Regions from separate parts of the Pseudomonas sp. LBUM1644 genome, predicted to be linked through region 3. Evidence: predicted binding sites of a transcription regulator. Region 3 holds the regulator's gene; each other region holds the start of a gene.
What was found. Region 3 encodes FliA, which starts transcription of late flagellar genes. Its sites were predicted from a motif close to CTAAAGTTTNNNNNNNNNNNGCCGNTAA; they were not measured.

Region 1 (6,653 bases), 1.5 Mb from region 3:
AGAGAACAGGAAAGCGTCGATTCTCGGCGCTCTACGGGGTTTGCACAAAGGGATAAAAAGGATGGGTTGCATGATTAAAACTCATCCAGAGGAGTTTCTGATAAGTTGGCGCATTGCGCTGTAGGAGCCTTCCTGATGTCTCGTCGTCTTCCTCCCTTATATGCCCTTCGAGCCTTCGAAGCGGCGGCGCGTCATAGTTCGTTTACCCGCGCCGCCGAAGAGCTGTCGATCACTCAGAGTGCGGTCAGTCGGCATATTCGTACGCTCGAAGAGCATTTCGCCTGTCGGCTGTTTCATCGCAGCGGGCGCAACCTGCAACTGACCGAGTCGGCTCGGTTGATCCTGCCGGGTATACGCGAAGGCTTCACCGCGCTGGAGCGGGCTTGCAATACCTTGCGCGCCGAAGATGACATCCTGCGCATGAAGGCCCCGTCCACCCTGACCATGCGCTGGCTGCTGGCGCGCCTCAGTCGCTTTCGCCATTTGCAGCCGGGCAATGAAGTGCAGTTGACCAGCGCCTGGATGGACATCGACTCAGTGGACTTCAACCACGAACCGTTCGATTGTGCCGTGATTCTCAGTAACGGAAACTTCCCGCCTGACTGGGAGGCGACCTTGCTGTTTCCGGAAGAGCTGATTCCGGTGGGTGCACCCAATCTTCCCAAGGATCAGCCATGGGATGTCGCTCGCCTGGCCGCCACCGAATTGTTGCATCCGACACCGGATCGTCGAGACTGGCGCAGTTGGCTGGAGCGCATGGGGCTGTCGGACCAGGTGTCACTCAAGGGCGGTCAGGTGTTCGACACCCTGGAACTGGGCATGATCGCCGCCGCCCGGGGTTATGGCGTATCGATGGGTGATTTGCTGATGGTGGCAGAGGATGTGGCGCAGGGACGCCTGAGTTTGCCGTGGCCGACCGCCGTCGCCAGCGGTGAGAATTATTACCTCGTCTGGCCGAAAACACGCCCCGGAGGTGAACGTTTGCGCCGCCTTAGTGATTTCCTGCAAAGCGAAGTCCGGGCCATGGAATTACCGGATGTCGAGCACTTGGGCTGAATCGATAGAGCCGTGCAATGACGGCCTTGAGCCATACCCCGGCTAATTACTCAAGTATTCAGGTTTGCCGCCGAAAATCTGCAGGTGGAACCTTCGTGCAGGTTCGACGTTTTTCCCATTTTTGAAATTTGCTGAGCAGCCGATCGAGAAGGATCAGGTGGTTCGGCCAGGAGCTGTCATGTCTCAACCCCGTGCCCGGATTGCCTCACAGCTTGGTCTTGCGCTTGCCGTGATTTTGGCGATTGTCATCAGCGGCAGTACCGTGTTCGCCCTGCGCTCGCTGGACAGTGCCAACCTGGCCACCCGCGAAGAGCACCTGGCCAGTGAAGCCCGATTGCTGGCTGATCAGTTGAGCACCTTTCACGGCACGCTGCGTGAAAGCACCCAGCGCCTGAGCGGTCTGTTCGAGAAACGCTTCAGCGCCGGCCTGACGTTGCACCCGGACGAGCCGGTGGCGGTGGCGGGTGTGCAGACGCCTGGCCTGCACTTGGGCAGTGAAGTGCTGAACAACAATTTCAAGGAAGTGGACGAGTTCAAGCAAATGACCGCCGGCGTCGCCACGTTGTTTGTGCGCAACGGCGAAGATTTTATTCGGGTCAGCACCTCCCTGAGCAAACAGGATGGCACCCGCGCCATCGGCACATTGCTCGATCACGCACACCCGGCCTATGCACGCCTGATAGCAGGGCAGAGCTACGTCGGTCGCGCGTTACTTTTCGAACGTTCCTACATGACCCAGTACACCCCCGTACGCGACAGCGGCGGTAAGGTAATCGCCGTACTGTTCGTAGGATTCGATTACACCGACGCGCAGAACGCGCAGTTCGCCAACCTCAAGCGCTTCCGCATCGGCCAGACCGGTTCCCTGGCATTGCTCGATGAGCAGAGCAAATGGTTGGTGCCACCGGCTGGGGTACAGGCACTGGATCAAGCGATTCCGGCCATTGTCAGCCTGGCGAAAACCCCGGGCAAAGGCGATTTCTGGAGCGACAAATCCGAAGATTTCTACAGCGTGGCGGTGCCGTTCGACGGCGGCCCATGGTCGGTCGTGGCGAGCATGCCGCAAGCTGAAATCAGCGCTGTGACCTGGAGTGTCGGCATTCAGTTGGCCATTGGCAGTTTGCTGGCGATGTTGATCGCGGTGGGTTCTGCGGTCTGGCTGTTGCGCAGCAAGCTCGCGCCGCTGGGTGATCTGGTGCGTCAGGCCGAAGCCTTGGGTGCCGGTGATTTGAGCGTGCGGCTGAACGTGTCGAGTAACGACGAGATCGGTCAACTGGCCCGTGCGTTCAACCAGATGAGCCAAGCGTTGTCGACCATGGTCGAGCACATTCGCAAAGCTTCGGCAGAGGTCAACAGCCGTGCCCAGGCCTTGTCCGGCTTGTCCGGTGGTGCCTATGAGGGGATGGAGCAGCAGTCGGGCGAAATCACCAGCATGGCCGGCGCCGTGGAAGAATTCAGCGCCACGTCCCTGAACATTGCCGACAACATGGGTAACACCCAGCGCCTGGCGCAGGAAAACGCACAGCAAACCCAGATCGGTCGTACGTCTATGGACGAAGCGTCTTCGTCGCTGGAGCAAATCGCCGGTGCACTGAACAGCACCGCGACGGTAATCAATACCTTGGGCCAACGCTCTCAGGAGATCGGTGGCATCGTCGGCGTGATTACGTCGATTGCCGAGCAGACCAACCTGCTGGCGCTGAACGCCGCCATCGAAGCCGCCCGCGCCGGTGAGCAGGGTCGTGGTTTTGCCGTGGTCGCCGATGAGGTTCGCAACCTGGCTTCGCGTACGCGTCAGGCCACGGATGAAATTTCCGGGATGATTCAAAGCATCCAGCAGGAAACCGGCAATGCCATCAGCACCATGGAACAGGGCAATGTGCTGATGCAGGAAGGCTTGTCGCGCAATGCCAACGTCGCTTCGGCGCTGGCGCGGATCGATGAGCAGAGCCGTTCTGCGGGCCAGCAATTCGCTGCGATCACTACGGCGACTCAAGAGCAGAGCAGCACCGCGACCTTGCTCAGCAGCAATCTGCAAAGCATTGCCCTGGCGAACAGCGAGCAACGGGAGGTTGTTTCCAATCTGGCCATCACCGCCAAAGAGCTGGAAAAACTCGCGGCGGATTTGCGGCATGAGGTTGACCGGTTTCGTTGAGGTGCCTTTGAAATAGCCATCGCGAGCAAGCCCGCTGGTGTCTTGGGCAGGGATTAGGATGAGAGCGGGCTTGCTCGCGATGGCATCGACTGAACTCCCCGGTTTTAACCCCAAACCCACATCACTATCTATTTGCCTTTGATGTAGTGATTTTTAAGCTTGATGAATCGTTTCAGCAAGACTATAAAATCTGCACAACTCCAAGAAAGGCTCCCATCATGACCCCGCTCAAACTCGTCATAACCCTCGGCGCACTGACCGCTGCTTCCCACGCCATGGCCTGGGATTACGTGCTGCTCGACACCGACAAAGCCGCTCAGAACTGGCAAATCACCAGTCAGCAACTCGGCGTGAAAACCGACAAACCCTTCTCCGTGACCCTGCGCGCTTTGCATGGCGGTCGGCAGGAGGGCGTCAGCATTGTCGACATCGATAACGGCACCCTGAAACTCTCGGTAGTGCCAACTCGCGGGATGAACGTCCTGCAAGCGTCGGTAGGCAATGTGCGCATGGGCTGGGATTCGCCGGTCAAGGACGTGGTCAATCCGTCCTTCATCGAACTCAACGGCCGCGGTGGCCTGGGTTGGCTCGAAGGCTTCAACGAACTGGTCGCCCGCTGCGGCTACGAATGGGTTGGCCACCCCGGCATGGACAACGGCGAGCTGCTGACCTTGCACGGCCGCGCCGCCAACATCCCGGCCAGCAAAGTCACCTTGCACATTGACGAGAAACCGCCCTACGCCATCAGCCTGCGCGGCGAGCTGAAAGAACAGGCGTTCAAGAAAGTCGACTTCTCGGTGATGACGGAACTCGTCACCGAGCCTGGCAGCGTAGCGTTTGCCCTCAACGACACGCTGACCAACAACGGCGACTATCCGAAGGAGTATCAGGCGCTGTATCACAGCAACTTCAGTACTCCGTTCCTGGAGCAGGGCGCGCGGTTTGTTGCGCCGGTTAAACAGGTGTCGCCGTTCAACGACAAGGCCAAGGGTGATCTGCCGGACTGGCAAACGTATCGCGCGCCGACCAAGGATTACGACGAGACGGTTTACAACGTCGTGCCTTATGCCGATGCCAAGGGTGACACACTGACCGTGCTGCATAACAAGGCGGGCAGCCTTGGGGTATCGGTTGGTTTTAATACTCAGCAGTTGCCGGTTTTCTCGCTGTGGAAAAACACCGATACCCAAGGGCAGGGTTATGTCACCGGTCTTGAGCCAGGGACGAGTTTTTCCTACAACCGCCGGTATCAACGTCCGCTGAATCTGGTGCCGACGATTGGAGCTAAAGAACAGAAGCAGTTTCAGATCAGCTACAGCTTGCTGGCGGACAAAGGGGCTGTGGATAAGGCGCTGAATCGGGTGAAAGATATTCAGGGTGGGCAAGAAACTGAGGTGCGGCAGGCACCGTTGGTGGACCTTACCAAGGAGTAAACCGATCAATTGGCGCTCGGCCGATACTGCAGCGCTTCGGCCAGATGTTCACGGGTGATGCCATCGACTTGCTCAAGGTCCGCCAAGGTCCGCGCGACTTTGAGCAGTCGATGGGCCGCCCGTAGTGACAAGGTCAAACGCTCGCAGGCGGTTTCCAGCCAGGTTTCGTCGGTTGTGGATAACTTGCAGTGGCGACGCAGACCCGGCAGATCAAGGAATGCGTTCGCGCAGCCCTGGCGTTTTTGTTGTCGCTCTCGTGCGTTCGCCACCAGAACGGCGGCGGTGGCCGTGTCGTCACCGGGTTTCGGTGTGGGATTCAACGCCGTGGCTTCACGGGGAACGGTCAGGTGCAGGTCGATACGATCCAGCAATGGTCCCGACAGTTTGTTGCGATAGCGTTGAACCATGTCTGGCGTACAACTGCATTTGCCGATGGGTTCGCCAAGATATCCACAGGGGCAGGGATTCATCGCCGCCACCAATTGAAAACGCGCCGGGAAGCGTACGCGGTCTTTGGCGCGGGAAATCACGATACAGCCCGACTCCAATGGCTCTCTCAAAACCTCCAATACCTTTCGATCAAATTCCGGAAGTTCATCGAGGAACAGCACGCCGTGATGGGCGAGGGTGATTTCTCCGGGGCGTGGTTGTGAGCCGCCACCCACCAGAGCCGGGCCGGAGGCGGAGTGGTGGGGCTGGCGGAAAGGACGCTGTGGCCAGTGGCTCAACGGGGTGCAACTGGTGACGGATTGAATGGCCGCGACTTCCAGCGCTTCATTTTCGGCCAAGGGAGGAAGCAGTCCCGGCAAACGACTCGCCAACAGTGTTTTCCCTGTCCCTGGCGGTCCGCTGAACAACAGGTTATGAGCGCCCGCCGCAGCGATCAGTAATGCGCGCTTGGCCGAGAGTTGTCCCTGAACTTCATTCAAGTCGGGATAGGGTTTGCTGGCGTAGAGCAAACCATTGGAAACGTAGGGCGCAACCGGTGTATGCCCATTAAAGTGCGCAACCGCCTCCAGCAAATGATCCACGGCAATCACCTTCAGCCCCGACGCCAGGCACGCCTCCTCGGCATTCGCCCGCGGCACCATCAATGCACGCCCGGCGTTGCGCGCCGCCAGTGCCGCCGGTAACACGCCTCTCACGGCACGTACCGCGCCTGACAGCGCCAACTCTCCTAGACACTCCACATCATCCAGCGTGAGCGTCGGGACCTGCACGCTGGCTGAGAGAATCCCCAATGCAATCGCCAAATCAAACCGCCCGCCGTCCTTCGGCAAATCCGCGGGAGCGAGATTCAACGTGATCCGCCGCGCTGGAAATTGCAGCCCTGAATTGATGATCGCGCTGCGTACCCGGTCTTTGCTTTCCTTTACTGCCGCTTCGGGTAAACCGACCATGGTCAGTGAGGGCAAGCCGTTGGCCAAGTGGACTTCGACAGTGACGGCGGGCGCATCCACGCCGATTTGGGCACGGCTGTGGACGATGGAGAGGGACATGGTCGTTCCTTGAGTAGGCGAGAGCCGCTTCCTGCGGTTTTTGAAGGGTAGTTGTGGAGTGGCGCTTGAGCTTGGTAATTCAGGCGCAAAACTTTCGCAGAATGTTGCTGGCCGAAGCCGTAACGCGTTCTGTAGCAGCTGCCGAAGGCTGCGTTCGGCTGCGCAGCAGTCGTGAATCCGAATTGCTCGGTTCACCTGACGTACTGCGTGGTTTGATTTTACGACTGCTGCGCAGCCGAACGCAGCCTTCGGCAGCTACTACAAAGGTTGCGCCGGGGCTGGCATTGGTTGTTTGGGGTTACGAGAGCTGGTTTTTGTAAGACCGGTCCGAAATGGATGAAGGGCGTCGGTGAAGTTCCCCACTCGGCAGCATTTGCGGAACATCCTGCAACCGAATCCACGGCTGGTTGTTCCAGTGCAGCAAGCTCAGTGACATCTCCGGCCAGTTCAGAAGGCTCAGGATCGGGCGTTCGGTTGAGGTGGGTTGCTGGGCGTCTCTCAAGGCTGGGA
Region 2 (6,653 bases), 190 kb from region 3:
CGTCGGCGATGCGCTCCAGCAAGCGTTTCACTTCAGCGTAACGCTGTTTCATCGGCAGCTTGAGGTTGACCACCGCTTCGCGGCAATGCCCCTCGCCAATCCATTCTTCCAGCATCGCGGCGTTGCGCGCCGGTTTCTCGACGATGTCACACACCATCCAGTCCACCGGCTGCCGGGGCTTGAAGGTGAAACCGTCGGCCATCAAGTGTTGCACCAGACCGGTGTCCATCAGGCTTTCGGCCATCGGGCCATTGTCGATGGCGGTGACCAGCATGCCACGGTTGACCAGTTGCCAGGTCCAGCCGCCGGGTGCTGCGCCGAGATCGACGCCGGTCATGTCGCTGTGCAGGCGCTCGTCCCACTGGTCACGTGGGATGAAGTGGTGCCAGGCCTCTTCGAGCTTCAGCGTTGAACGGCTCGGCGCCTCACGGGGAAACTTAAGGCGCGGAATGCCCATCGGCCACATCGCCGAGTTGTTCGACTCGGCCAGGCCCATGAACACTTCGCGGCCGCTTTTGAAGGTCAACAACAAACGCGGCTTGCTGGCGTCTTCGACCAGTTTGCCCGCCGCCATCAACGCCTTGCGCAGGTGACCTTCGAATTTCTTGCAGAAGTTCGACAGCTCTTTGCCATCGTTGGTATCGACCATTTCCAGCCACAGGCTGCCGCACAGCGGGAAATCGGCCATGTGCGCGAGGATCACGCTGATGCGGTCGGTTTCCGGCAGATCGATGAAAATCCCGCGGGCCCATTGCCGCGGGAAGATTAGATCAGCGAAACGCTGGCCACGCATCAGGCGCTCTGCACCGTCTTCTTCGGTGCAGATGAATTCGGCGCAGGCACTGGCGGTCTTGGCCTTGGCATAACCGGCCACGTTCAGCCGCGCGGCGTGTTCGGAAATCTCGGAACAGACTTCGCCTTCGAAGCCCGGCCGGCAATGCATAAAGAGGGTGTTCATTCTTACTCCTGGGCAGATGGCGAGAAATTCAACCACTGCGCGATGCCCAGACTTGCGTTGAAGCAAAGCCTGTCACGAAAACCGGCGCATGATAGCCGAGTTCGAAACCCTGGACGTTGCCATAGAGTCCAGTTATTAGCCTTAACGCCTAAACAGGGCTAGGTTAAAAGCTCTGTTCGTCCCGTCAGTCCGTAGCCGTGCGGACCCAAAGGAGTCATTTCAATGCCGTCCCTCGATAGCCTGAAAACCCTTAAAACCCTACAAGTCGACGACAAGACCTATCACTATTTCAGCCTCCCGGAAGCCGCCAAAAGCCTGGGCGACCTGGACAAGCTACCGATGTCGTTGAAAGTGCTGCTGGAAAACCTGCTGCGCTGGGAAGACGAAAAAACCGTCACCGGCGCCGACCTCAAGGCGATTGCCGCCTGGCTCAAGGAGCGACGCTCCGATCGCGAAATCCAGTACCGCCCGGCGCGGGTATTGATGCAGGACTTCACCGGGGTGCCCGCCGTGGTCGACCTCGCCGCGATGCGCGCGGCCATGGCCAAGGCCGGCGGCGATCCACAGCGCATCAACCCGCTGTCGCCGGTGGACCTGGTGATCGACCACTCAGTGATGGTCGACAAGTTCGGCACTTCAAGCGCCTTCGAGCAGAACGTCGACATCGAAATGCAGCGCAACGGTGAACGTTATGCGTTTTTGCGCTGGGGCCAGAGCGCCTTCGACAATTTCAGCGTGGTGCCACCGGGTACCGGCATTTGTCACCAGGTCAATCTTGAATACCTCGGCCGCACCGTCTGGACCAAGGACGAGGACGGGCGCACTTACGCCTTCCCCGACACCCTGGTCGGCACCGATTCGCACACCACCATGATCAACGGCCTCGGCGTGCTCGGCTGGGGCGTCGGCGGGATCGAAGCGGAAGCCGCGATGCTCGGCCAACCGGTGTCGATGCTGATCCCGGAAGTGATCGGTTTCAAACTCACCGGCAAGCTCAGGGAAGGCATAACCGCCACCGACCTGGTGCTGACCGTGACCCAGATGCTGCGCAAGAAAGGCGTGGTCGGCAAATTCGTCGAGTTCTACGGTGACGGCCTCGCCGATCTGCCGCTGGCCGACCGTGCGACCATCGCCAACATGGCCCCGGAATATGGCGCTACCTGTGGTTTCTTCCCGGTGGACGATGTCACGCTGGAATACCTGCGCTTGTCCGGTCGCCCCGTGCAAACCGTGAAACTGGTCGAGGCTTACACCAAGGCCCAGGGCTTGTGGCGCCTGCCGGGCAAGGAGCCGGTATTCACCGACAGCCTGGCGCTGGACATGGGCAGCGTCGAAGCCAGCCTCGCCGGGCCGAAACGGCCACAGGACAGGGTTTCGCTGCCGGATGTCGCGCAAGCGTTCAGCGACTTCATCGACCTGCAATTCAAACCCACCAGCAAGGAAGTCGGTCGCCTGGAAAGTGAAGGCGGCGGTGGCGTCGCGGTGGGCAATGCCGATCTGGCCGGTGAGGCGGACTATGAGTATGACGGCCAGACCTATCGCCTGAAAAACGGTGCCGTGGTGATTGCCGCCATCACCTCCTGCACCAACACCTCCAACCCGAGCGTGATGATGGCCGCAGGGCTGGTGGCGAAAAAAGCCGTGGAGAAAGGCCTCAAGCGCAAACCGTGGGTCAAGAGTTCGTTGGCGCCGGGCTCGAAAGTGGTCACTGATTACTACAAGGCCGCCGGGTTGACTCAATACCTGGATGCACTCGGCTTCGACCTGGTCGGTTATGGCTGCACCACCTGCATCGGCAACTCCGGGCCGTTGCCGGAACCGATCGAAAAAGCGATCCAGAAAGCCGACCTGACAGTCGCCTCGGTGCTCTCGGGCAACCGCAACTTCGAAGGTCGCGTGCACCCTCTGGTGAAAACCAACTGGCTCGCCTCGCCACCGCTGGTCGTCGCCTATGCGTTGGCCGGCACGATGCGCATCGACATCAGCAGCGAGCCCTTGGGTACCGACAAGGAGGGCAACCTGGTGTATCTGCGGGACATCTGGCCAAGCACCAAAGAGATCGCCGATGCGGTCAACCAGGTCAATACGTCGATGTTCCACAAGGAATACGCCGAAGTGTTTGCCGGCGATGAGCAGTGGCAAGCGATTGAAGTGCCGCAAGCGGCCACGTATGTCTGGCAGGACGATTCGACTTACATCCAGCATCCGCCCTTCTTTGACGACATCGGCGGGCCGCCGCCAGTGGTCAAGGATGTCGCCGGCGCCAGAGTCCTTGCTCTGCTGGGTGATTCGGTGACCACCGACCACATCTCCCCGGCCGGCAACATCAAGGCCGACAGTCCGGCAGGCCAATACCTGCGCGAGAAAGGCGTGGAGCCGCGGGACTTCAACTCGTACGGTTCCCGTCGCGGCAACCATGAAGTGATGATGCGCGGCACCTTCGCCAACATCCGCATTCGTAACGAAATGCTCAGCGGCGAGGAAGGCGGCAATACGATCTACATCCCCACCGGGGAGAAGGTGCCGATCTACGACGCCGCGATGCGCTATCAAGCGTCGGGGACGCCACTGGTGGTGATCGCCGGGCAAGAATACGGCACCGGATCGAGCCGAGACTGGGCCGCCAAGGGCACTAACCTGCTGGGGGTCAAAGCGGTCATCGCCGAGAGCTTCGAACGGATTCACCGCTCCAATCTGGTGGGCATGGGCGTATTGCCGTTGCAATTCAAGCTGGACCAGAATCGCAAAAGCCTGAACCTCAACGGCAAGGAAACCCTGGACATCCTCGGTTTGACCGGCGCCGAACTGACACCGCGGATGAACCTGACGCTGGTGATCACCCGTGAAGATGGCAGCCGTGAAAAAGTCGAGGTGTTGTGCCGGATCGATACGCTCAATGAAGTCGAATACTTCAAATCGGGAGGGATTTTGCATTACGTGTTGCGGCAGTTGATCGCGTCGTAACAACCAAGCCCTTGTAGGAGCGAGCTTGCTCGCGATGGACGTTAACAATGACGCGCGTTTTCTGAATAAACGCGGCGCTCTTGAATCCATCGCGAGCAAGCGCGCTCCTACAGTAACTGCCTATAACGCAATCGCCGTTTTGCGACGTGCTCCTGAAAAATGAAAAATAATTTCAACTAATCGCCAACCTCGCCGAAAACCTGTCAAAGCCTCACGGATTGAAAATGCCATGCGTAACAACCAGCCCATTACCCAGCGCGAACGGACTTTCCCGACTCAGCAACGGTTGATTTCCACCACCGATGCCAAGGGCGTGATTACCTACTGCAACGACGCTTTCGTCGAGATCAGCGGTTTTTCGCGTGAGGAGTTGATCCGTGCGCCGCATAACCTGGTCCGTCACCCCGACGTCCCGGCCGCGGTGTTCGCGCATATGTGGGGCACACTGAAACAAGGCTTGCCATGGATGGGCATCGTCAAGAATCGCTGCAAAAGTGGTGATCACTACTGGGTTAACGCCTATGTGACGCCAGTGTTTGAGGGCAATCAGGTCATTGGTTACGAGTCGGTGCGGATCAAACCGACCGCCGAACAGATCCAGCGTGCCGAAGCGCTCTACCAGCGCATCAACCAGGGCAAGTCCGCCATCCCCTCGACAGACAAATGGCTGCCGGTGCTTCAGGACTGGCTGCCGTTCATTCTGGTCAGTCAGCTGAGCTTCATCATCGGCGCGACGCTCAACTCTCAATGGGGCTTTGCCCTCGCCGCCGGTCTTTCGGTGCCGCTGGGCCTGATGGGCCTGAGCTGGCAACAACGCGGCCTCAAGCGTTTGTTGCGCCTCGCCGGGCAGACCACCTCCGACCCGTTGATCGCGCAGATGTACACCGACAGCCGCGGTGCCCAAGCGCGCCTGGAAATGTCGATCCTGAGCCAGGAAGCGCGCCTGAAAACCTGTCTGACGCGTCTGCAGGACACCGCCGAGCACCTGAGCGACCAGGCGAAACAGTCCGACAAGCTGGCCCAGTCCAGCTCCACCGGCCTGGAACGTCAGCGCGTCGAAACCGAACAAGTGGCCACCGCCGTCAACCAGATGGCCGCCACCACGCAGGAAGTCGCCAGCCACGTGCAGCGCACGGCGGATGCGACCCAGGAAGCCAATCGCCTGACCGGTCGCGGTCGGGATATCGCCGGGGAAACCCGCGAAGCCATCCAGCGCCTGTCGGTGGTGGTCGGCGAAACCGGCCTGACCGTGACGCAACTGGCCAAGGACAGCGACGAAATCGGTGGTGTGGTCGATGTGATCAAAGGCATCGCAGACCAGACCAACTTGCTGGCATTGAACGCCGCCATCGAAGCCGCCCGTGCCGGTGAGATGGGCCGTGGTTTTGCGGTGGTGGCTGACGAAGTCCGTCAACTGGCGCAACGCACCAGCGAATCCACCGGGCAGATTCATGCGCTGATCGCCAAGCTCCAGCAAACGGCGGGCACTGCGGTGCAAACCATGGAAGCCGGGCATCGCCAGGCGGAAGAAGGTGTGGCGCGGGTAATGGAAGCGGATAAGGCGCTGGTGGGCATCAGTGAAGCGGTGGCCAACATCACCGACATGACCACCCAGATCGCCGCCGCGACCGAAGAGCAAAGCGCTGTCGCCGAAGAAATCAGCCGCAACATCAGCAATATTTCGCAACTGGCTGATCAGACGTCGGAGCAGGCTCAGCATTCAGCGTTGTTGAGTGAAGAGCTGACCAAGACGGCGAATGTGCAGTATTCGTTGGTAGAGCGGTTTAACCGCTAAAAGATCGCAGCCTTCGGCAGCTCCTACAGGGATCGCGTCACACTGTAGGAGCTGGCGCAGCCTGCGATCTTTTGATCTTGCTTGTCACAAAAACGTAGCAACCCTCCCCGCCGCAGCCGCCAGATGCTGCGCATGGGTAAACCCCGAAGCCTTCAGCGGCTTCAAGTCATGGTCCCCCGCGGTCAGCCAGAACACCTCGATACTCGGCGATAGCTCATACGCTTCGACCGCCTCGCGATTGCCCAGCGCATCGCGCTCTCCCTGAATAATCAAGGACGGTGTCTTGACCCCGGCCAGATGCTCGACCCGAGGTTTCTCCGGTTTGCCCACGGCATAAAACGGATACCCGAGGCACACCAACGCATCGGCTCCCAGCTCATCAGCTAAAAGACTGGCCATCCGCCCGCCCATGGACTTGCCGCCAATGGCCAGGCGCCCAGTGACATGGCGTCGCACCACGGCATAGACCTCACGCCAGCATTCCATCAGTTTCGGCGCTGGATTTGGCGGGCGTTTACCGCCATCGACACGCCGTTGCGCCATGTACGGAAACTCGAAGCGCAACACGTTGACGCCTTGAGCGGCGAGGCGTTCAGCCATGTCGTTCATCCAGCCGCTGTCCATCGGCGCGCCGGCACCATGCGCGAGAATCAGCGTCGCCGAAGCCGGCGCGACTGCGGCATTCCACAACCATCCATGATCCTGCACACACCGCGCCCATTGATCCCCGTCAATACTGGCCTTGTGCTCTTTGTCCATGCTTGCCTCGCTTTTAGTCTGCCTATAACTCCAGGCGAAGGAAGCGCCATTGCCTTGCGCAAGCGCCTTCACTTCGGCTGAACCGTGGATGGGGAACCATGAACACTTCTATCAGTACCGCCTACAACTACAAGGTGGTCCGCCAATTCGCCATTATGACGGTGGTGTGGGGCATCG
Region 3 (6,653 bases):
AGGTCGGCCGTGACCACGTCGAGGTTGGATACGGCCTTGGACATGGCTTCATCGGCGCTGTTGGCACCGAGGCGGACCAGGCGGTTACGCACCAGCACCAATTCGCCGACCATGTTCATGATTTCGTCGAGACGCGCGGTGTCGACCCGCACGGTGGTCTCGGCTTCGCTGGCTGGCTTTTCCGCAGGCGGCGCAGCGGGTGCACGGGCAGGCGCCGGTGCAGCAGCGGCAGCAGGCTTCGGTGCCTCGGCTTTTGGCGCGGGCGCTTTGGCGACGGGTGCCGGCGCTTTGGCGACTGGCGCGGCTACCGAAGAAGACGCAGAGCCGGTACCGACTTCAGTGAACTTGCCTTTGCCGTGCAATTCGTCGAGCAGCGATTCGAACTCGTGATCCGAGATCAGATCGCCGCCGGCCGCTGCTGCCTTTGGCGCAGCCGGGGTCGGTACCGAGGCAATCGCCGATTCCAGCGCTTCGACAGCAAAGTTACCCTTGCCATGCAGCTGATCAAGCAGTGCTTCAAACTCGTCGTCGGTAATGTCGGAACTGTCGCCTGGCGCTTTCGGGGCAGCCGGGGCCGCAGGCGCGGCTACCGCGTCGACGGCGAACTGGCCTTTGCCGTGCAACTGATCGAGCAGTGACTCAAACTCGGCATCGGTAATTTCGTCGCTGGTTGCTGCATTGCCCGCGGGCAGCGGAGCCGGGGCCTCGGCCTGAGCCTTGACGGCATTCAGCGAGTCCAGCAGTTGTTCGAATTCGTTATCAGTGATGTCGCCCGATTCGCCTTCAGCCGCCGGCGCTTCGAACACTTCGGCAACCGGGGCCGACTCATCAGCGGTTTGCGGCTCGGCCAGACGGGCCAGGGCAGCGAGCAATTCAGGTGTCGCGGCCGTGATCGGGCTGCGTTCACGGACTTCGGTAAACATGCTGTTCACCGCGTCCAGCGCTTCGAGAACCACGTCCATCAGTTCCGAGTCGACGCGACGCTCACCCTTGCGCAGGATGTCGAACACGTTCTCGGCGATGTGACAGCACTCCACCAGCTCGTTGAGCTGGAGGAAGCCGGCGCCCCCTTTTACAGTGTGAAAACCGCGAAAAATTGCATTGAGCAAGTCCGCATCATCCGGTCGGCTTTCAAGCTCGACCAGCTGTTCGGACAGTTGCTCTAGAATCTCGCCGGCCTCAACCAGGAAATCCTGAAGGATCTCTTCATCGGCGCCGAAGCTCATGTATGGGGTGCTCCTAACAGGTTTAAAAACCTAAAATACCTAAAATTCTAAAACCCTAGGCTGGATAGCAAATCGTCCACATCGTCCTGACCGGACACAACGTCTTCTCTTTTATCGGCATGAATCTGCGGACCTTCACCCTGAGAGAGATGTTTTTGCGGATCTTTTTCTGCAAGCATCGCATCACGGTCATGTTCGATGCCCGCAAAGCGGTCCACCTGACTGGCCATCAGCACGAGCTTGAGCAGGTTGCTTTCAACTTCGGTGACCAATTGGGTCACACGCTTGATCACCTGACCGGTGAGGTCCTGGTAATCCTGGGCCAGCAGAATGTCGTTGAGGTTGCTCGACACGGCGCGGTTGTCTTCACTGCTGCGCGTCAGGAAACCGTCGACGCGACGGGCCAGCTCGCGGAACTCTTCGGCTCCGACTTCGCGACGCATGAACCGACCCCAGTCCGCGCTCAAGGCCTGGGCTTCTTCGCTCAGGCTGTTGACCAGCGGCGTGGAGTTTTCCACCAGATCCATGGTGCGGTTGGCCGCCGCCTCGGTCAGCTTGACCACATACCCCAGGCGCTCGGTGGCGTCGGTGATCTGTGACACTTCCTCGGCTTGCGGCATGTTCGGGTCAATCTGGAAATTGACGATCGCGCTATGCAGCTCACGGGTGAGCTTGCCCACTTCCTGGTACAGGCCACGGTCACGGGTCTGATTGAGCTCATGGATCAGTTGCACCGCATCGCCGAACCTGCCTTTTTCAAGGCTCGCGACCAGTTCGACGGCGTGTTTTTTCAGGGTCGATTCAAAATCGCCCTGTGAAGATTCTTTATGCTCCATAGCTCCCCCGTGGCGCAGTCCATCAACCGATGCGTTCGAAAATCTTCTCGATTTTTTCTTTCAACGCCTGGGCCGTGAAGGGTTTGACCACATAGCCGTTTACACCGGCCTGGGCCGCTTCGATGATCTGCTCGCGCTTGGCTTCAGCGGTCACCATCAGCACCGGCAGGTGCTTGAGCTTTTCATCGGCGCGCACGTGGCGCAGCAGGTCGATACCGGTCATGCCAGGCATGTTCCAGTCCGTTACCAGAAAGTCGATGCTCCCGCTGTTGAGAACCGGAATGGCAGTAGTGCCATCGTCGGCCTCGACCGTGTTGGTGAACCCAAGGTCACGCAACAGGTTTTTTATGATCCGCCGCATCGTTGAGAAGTCATCAACGATGAGGATTTTCATGTTCTTGTCCAATTCGACCTCCAAGCAGTCTTAAACGCGCCCAGCACCTGGACGCGCCATTTCAATCAATCCGGCAAAGCACTCAATGACTGTCTGGAGCACAACAGATCGAGACCGGCGCAGTTCAACACCACACCAGCCACGTTCGCAGTGTCCCCACACTGCCTTCAGCGCGCTCGCCACTCCCCCAAACGCCCCCGCAAACGGGCCGCGCACTGGCTGTGTAACTGGCTGACCCGAGATTCGCTGACCCCCAGGACTTCACCGATTTCCTTGAGATTCAGCTCTTCGTCGTAGTACAGCGCCAACACCAGTCGCTCACGCTCCGGCAAATTGGCAATCGCGTCCGCCAGCGCTGCCTGGAAGCGTTCATCTTCCAGATCGCGTGACGGCTCGAGATGAGCACTCGCGCCATCCTCGTGCAGCCCTTCGTGTTCGCCGTCCTGCAACAGATCGTCGAAACTGAATAAACGGCTGCCCAGGGTGTCGTTCAAAATCCCGTAATAATCGTCGAGACTCAATTGGAGTTCGGCCGCAACCTCGTGATCTTTAGCGTCACGACCGGTTTTAGCTTCAATCGAGCGAATGGCGTCGCTGACCATCCGGGTATTGCGGTGGACCGAACGTGGCGCCCAGTCCCCCTTGCGGACTTCATCGAGCATGGCGCCGCGGATTCGAATGCCCGCGTACGTCTCGAAACTCGCGCCTTTGCTGGCGTCGTATTTGGTCGACACTTCCAGCAGACCGATCATCCCGGCCTGGATCAGGTCTTCGACCTGGACACTGGCCGGCAGACGCGCCAGCAAGTGATAGGCAATGCGTTTAACCAGTGGCGCGTAACGCTCGATCAGCTCGTACTGCGCGTCACGTGCCGACTTCTTGTAGAGGTTGTAACCGCTGGCTGTCATAGAACCGGTCCTGCCGTTTGTTGCACGAGGCGCTCGACGAAAAACTCCAGGTGCCCACGCGGGTTGGCAGGCAGCGGCCAGGTATCGACCTTCTGTGCAATCGCCTTGAAGGCCAGCGAGCACTTGGAACGCGGAAAGGCTTCATACACGGCACGTTGCTTTTGCACGGCCTTGCGCACGCTTTCGTCGTACGGCACCGCACCGACGTATTGTAGGGCGACGTCGAGGAAGCGATCCGTGACCTTGGTCAACTTGGCGAACAGGTTGCGACCTTCCTGCGGGCTCTGGGCCATGTTGGCCAGGACGCGGAAGCGGTTCATGCCGTAATCGCGGTTAAGCAGTTTGATCAGGGCGTAGGCGTCTGTGATCGAGGTCGGTTCATCGCACACCACCAGCAGGACTTCCTGGGCGGCGCGGACGAAACTGACCACCGAGTCACCAATGCCCGCAGCGGTGTCGATCACCAGCACGTCGAGGTTGTCGCCGATATCGCTGAATGCCTGGATCAGGCCGGCGTGTTGAGCCGGGCTCAGATGAACCATGCTCTGGGTGCCGGACGCTGCCGGGACGATGCGGATGCCGCCAGGGCCCTGCAACAGAACGTCGCGCAGCTCGCAGCGGCCTTCGATCACGTCGGCCAGGGTACGTTTGGGTGTCAGTCCCAGCAGGACGTCGACATTTGCCAGCCCCAGGTCGGCGTCCAACAGCATGACGCGACGGCCGAGCTCAGCCAGGGCCAGTGACAAATTCACTGACACGTTAGTCTTGCCGACGCCACCTTTGCCGCCGGTCACCGCGATCACCTGTACGGGATGCATGCTGCCCATGTTATTTCTTTACCTTGTCTTGCATAGACGGAGGCCACATTACTGGCTGCGCGTTCACAAACGGAACAATGCATGGCAGACCATCGATGTAGGTACAAAAACTGTTCATTAATACCTCAGCCAACCTGCTTGGTCGGGCTGTGGTAAATATCAGCGAACATGTCAGCCATGGCTTCTTCGCTGGGTTCTTCCTGCATTTGCACGCTGACGGCGCGACTGACCAACTGATGACGGCGCGGCAGATGCAAATCATCCGGAATCCGCGGGCCATCGGTCAGGTACGCCACCGGCAAGTCATGACTGATGGCCAGGCTCAACACTTCGCCCAGGCTTGCCGTTTCATCCAGTTTAGTCAGGATGCAGCCAGCGAGCCCGCAGCGCTTGTAACTGTGATAAGCGGCCGTTAGAACCTGTTTCTGGCTGGTGGTTGCCAGGACCAGATAATTTTTCGATCGTATACCACGCCCGGCCAGGCTCTCGAGCTGCATGCGCAGGGCTGGATCGCTGGCTTGCAGGCCGGCGGTATCGATCAGCACCACGCGCTTGCGCAGCAAGGGATCCAGTGCCTGAACCAATGACTGGCCCGGATCGACGTGGGTCACCGACACATTGAGAATACGGCCGAGGGTCTTGAGCTGCTCCTGGGCACCGATACGGTAGCTGTCCATGCTCACCAGCGCGATGTTTTGCGCGCCGTACTTGAGCACGTAACGGGCCGCGAGCTTGGCCAGGGTGGTGGTCTTGCCCATGCCGGCAGGGCCGACCATGGCAATGACTCCGCCCTCCTCCAGAGGCTCGACTTCCGGAGTGGAGATCATCCGCGCCAGGTGCGCCAGCAACATGCGCCAGGCCTGGCGGGGTTCTTCAATGTCGGTAATCATCGCCAGCAGATCGCGCGACAACGGCCCGGACAGGCCGATGCGTTGCAGGCGACGCCAGAGATTGGCCTGGGCCGGACGGCTGCCTTGCAGCTGATTCCAGGCCAGGGAGCCCAGCTGAACTTCCATCAGCTCGCGCAGGCTGTTGAGTTCGAAACGCATCGAGTCGAACGCCCGGGGATCAACGCCCGTCGAGGTCGGCGCAGGGGTCGGCGCAGCACGACGGGGTTCGGCGTAGGTCGGTTCGATCAGCGGCTCGGCGGCGGTCAGCGGCAGACCGGCGAACAACTGGCGGTTGGTGCTCTTGTCGCTCTCGCCATCGCCACGCAGGCTCAGCTCGGCCTGGGCGGTCACGATCCGCGACTGGGTCTTGCGCAGCTCATCCTCGAGTTCCATGTTCGGAACACGCGGGGCCAACGCCGACAGTTTGTAATCCAGAGCGGCCGTCAGCTCGACACCACCGGCGATCCGGCGGTTGCCAATAATGGCGGCATCAGCGCCCAGCTCATCACGAACCAGTTTCATGGCCTGACGCATATCGGCGGCGAAAAAACGCTTAACTTGCATAAACCACTACCTCAGCCGTTGGGCCCTACTGTCGCAACGATGGTCACTTGCTTGTTGTCAGGAATTTCCTGGTAAGCCAACACATGCAAACCCGGGACTGCCAGTCGGCCGAATCGCGACAACATCGCGCGAACCGGACCGGCTACCAGCAGAATCACCGGTTGACCTTGCATTTCCTGACGCTGCGCCGCTTCGATCAACGAGCGCTGCAGTTTCTCAGCCATGCTTGGCTCCAGCAGAACGCCCTCTTCCGAGCCTTGTCCTGCCTTCTGCAGACTATTGAGCAATATTTGTTCCAACCTTGGCTCCAAGGTGATAACTGGCAGCTCGGACTCAGTCCCTACAATGCTTTGGACGATTGCACGGGATACGCCGACGCGTACGGCGGCGACCAATGCGGCAGTATCTTGACTCTTGGCAGCATTGTTGGCGATGGCTTCGGCGATGCTGCGAATGTCGCGCACCGGCACTTGTTCAGCCAACAGTGCTTGCAGGACCTTGAGCAATTGCGACAGCGACACCACGCCCGGCACCAACTCTTCCGCCAGTTTCGGCGAGCTTTTCGCCAGCAACTGCATGAGTTGCTGCACTTCTTCGTGACCGATCAGTTCACTGGAGTGCTTGTACAGAATTTGGTTCAAGTGGGTTGCCACCACCGTACTGGCATCGACCACGGTGTAACCGAGGGATTGCGCCTGCGCGCGCTGGCTGATTTCGATCCAGACAGCCTCCAGCCCAAAAGCCGGATCTTTGGCGGTTATGCCGTTGAGCGAACCGTAGACCTGCCCGGGGTTGATCGCCAGTTCGCGGTCCGGATAAATCTCCGCCTCCGCCAGGATCACGCCCATCAGGGTCAGGCGATAGGCGCTAGGCGCCAAGTCAAGGTTGTCACGGATATGCACAGTTGGCATCAGGAAGCCCAGGTCCTGGGACAGCTTCTTGCGCACACCTTTGATCCGCGCCAGCAGCTGGCCACCCTGGTTGCGGTCCACCAGCGGAATCAGGCGATAGCCCACT

Region 1: a site for FliA is predicted at 1,106-1,133, ahead of ACA052_RS28200 (methyl-accepting chemotaxis protein). Genes of this name have one in related genera too.
Region 2: a site for FliA is predicted at 4,094-4,121, ahead of ACA052_RS20170 (methyl-accepting chemotaxis protein). Genes of this name have one in related genera too.

The regions. Positions count from the first base shown of each region.
Region 1 is NZ_CP166812.1:6,118,612-6,125,264, reverse strand. It holds gene ACA052_RS28205 (LysR substrate-binding domain-containing protein) at 136-1,056, shown strand; gene ACA052_RS28200 (methyl-accepting chemotaxis protein) at 1,235-3,211, shown strand; gene ACA052_RS28195 (aldose 1-epimerase family protein) at 3,430-4,644, shown strand; gene ACA052_RS28190 (YifB family Mg chelatase-like AAA ATPase) at 4,650-6,143, opposite strand; gene ACA052_RS28185 (hypothetical protein) at 6,209-6,463, shown strand; gene ACA052_RS28180 (BRO-N domain-containing protein) at 6,442-6,653, opposite strand, start outside.
Region 2 is NZ_CP166812.1:4,430,834-4,437,486, forward strand. It holds gene rlmM (23S rRNA (cytidine(2498)-2'-O)-methyltransferase RlmM) at 1-958, opposite strand, end outside; gene acnA (aconitate hydratase AcnA) at 1,181-3,922, shown strand; gene ACA052_RS20170 (methyl-accepting chemotaxis protein) at 4,152-5,717, shown strand; gene ACA052_RS20175 (alpha/beta family hydrolase) at 5,802-6,476, opposite strand; gene ccoN (cytochrome-c oxidase, cbb3-type subunit I) at 6,575-6,653, shown strand, end outside.
Region 3 is NZ_CP166812.1:4,618,126-4,624,778, forward strand. It holds gene ACA052_RS21050 (chemotaxis protein CheA) at 1-1,226, opposite strand, end outside; gene ACA052_RS21055 (protein phosphatase CheZ) at 1,274-2,062, opposite strand; gene ACA052_RS21060 (chemotaxis response regulator CheY) at 2,085-2,456, opposite strand; gene fliA (RNA polymerase sigma factor FliA) at 2,624-3,364, opposite strand; gene fleN (flagellar synthesis regulator FleN) at 3,361-4,191, opposite strand; gene flhF (flagellar biosynthesis GTPase FlhF) at 4,308-5,636, opposite strand; gene flhA (flagellar biosynthesis protein FlhA) at 5,648-6,653, opposite strand, start outside.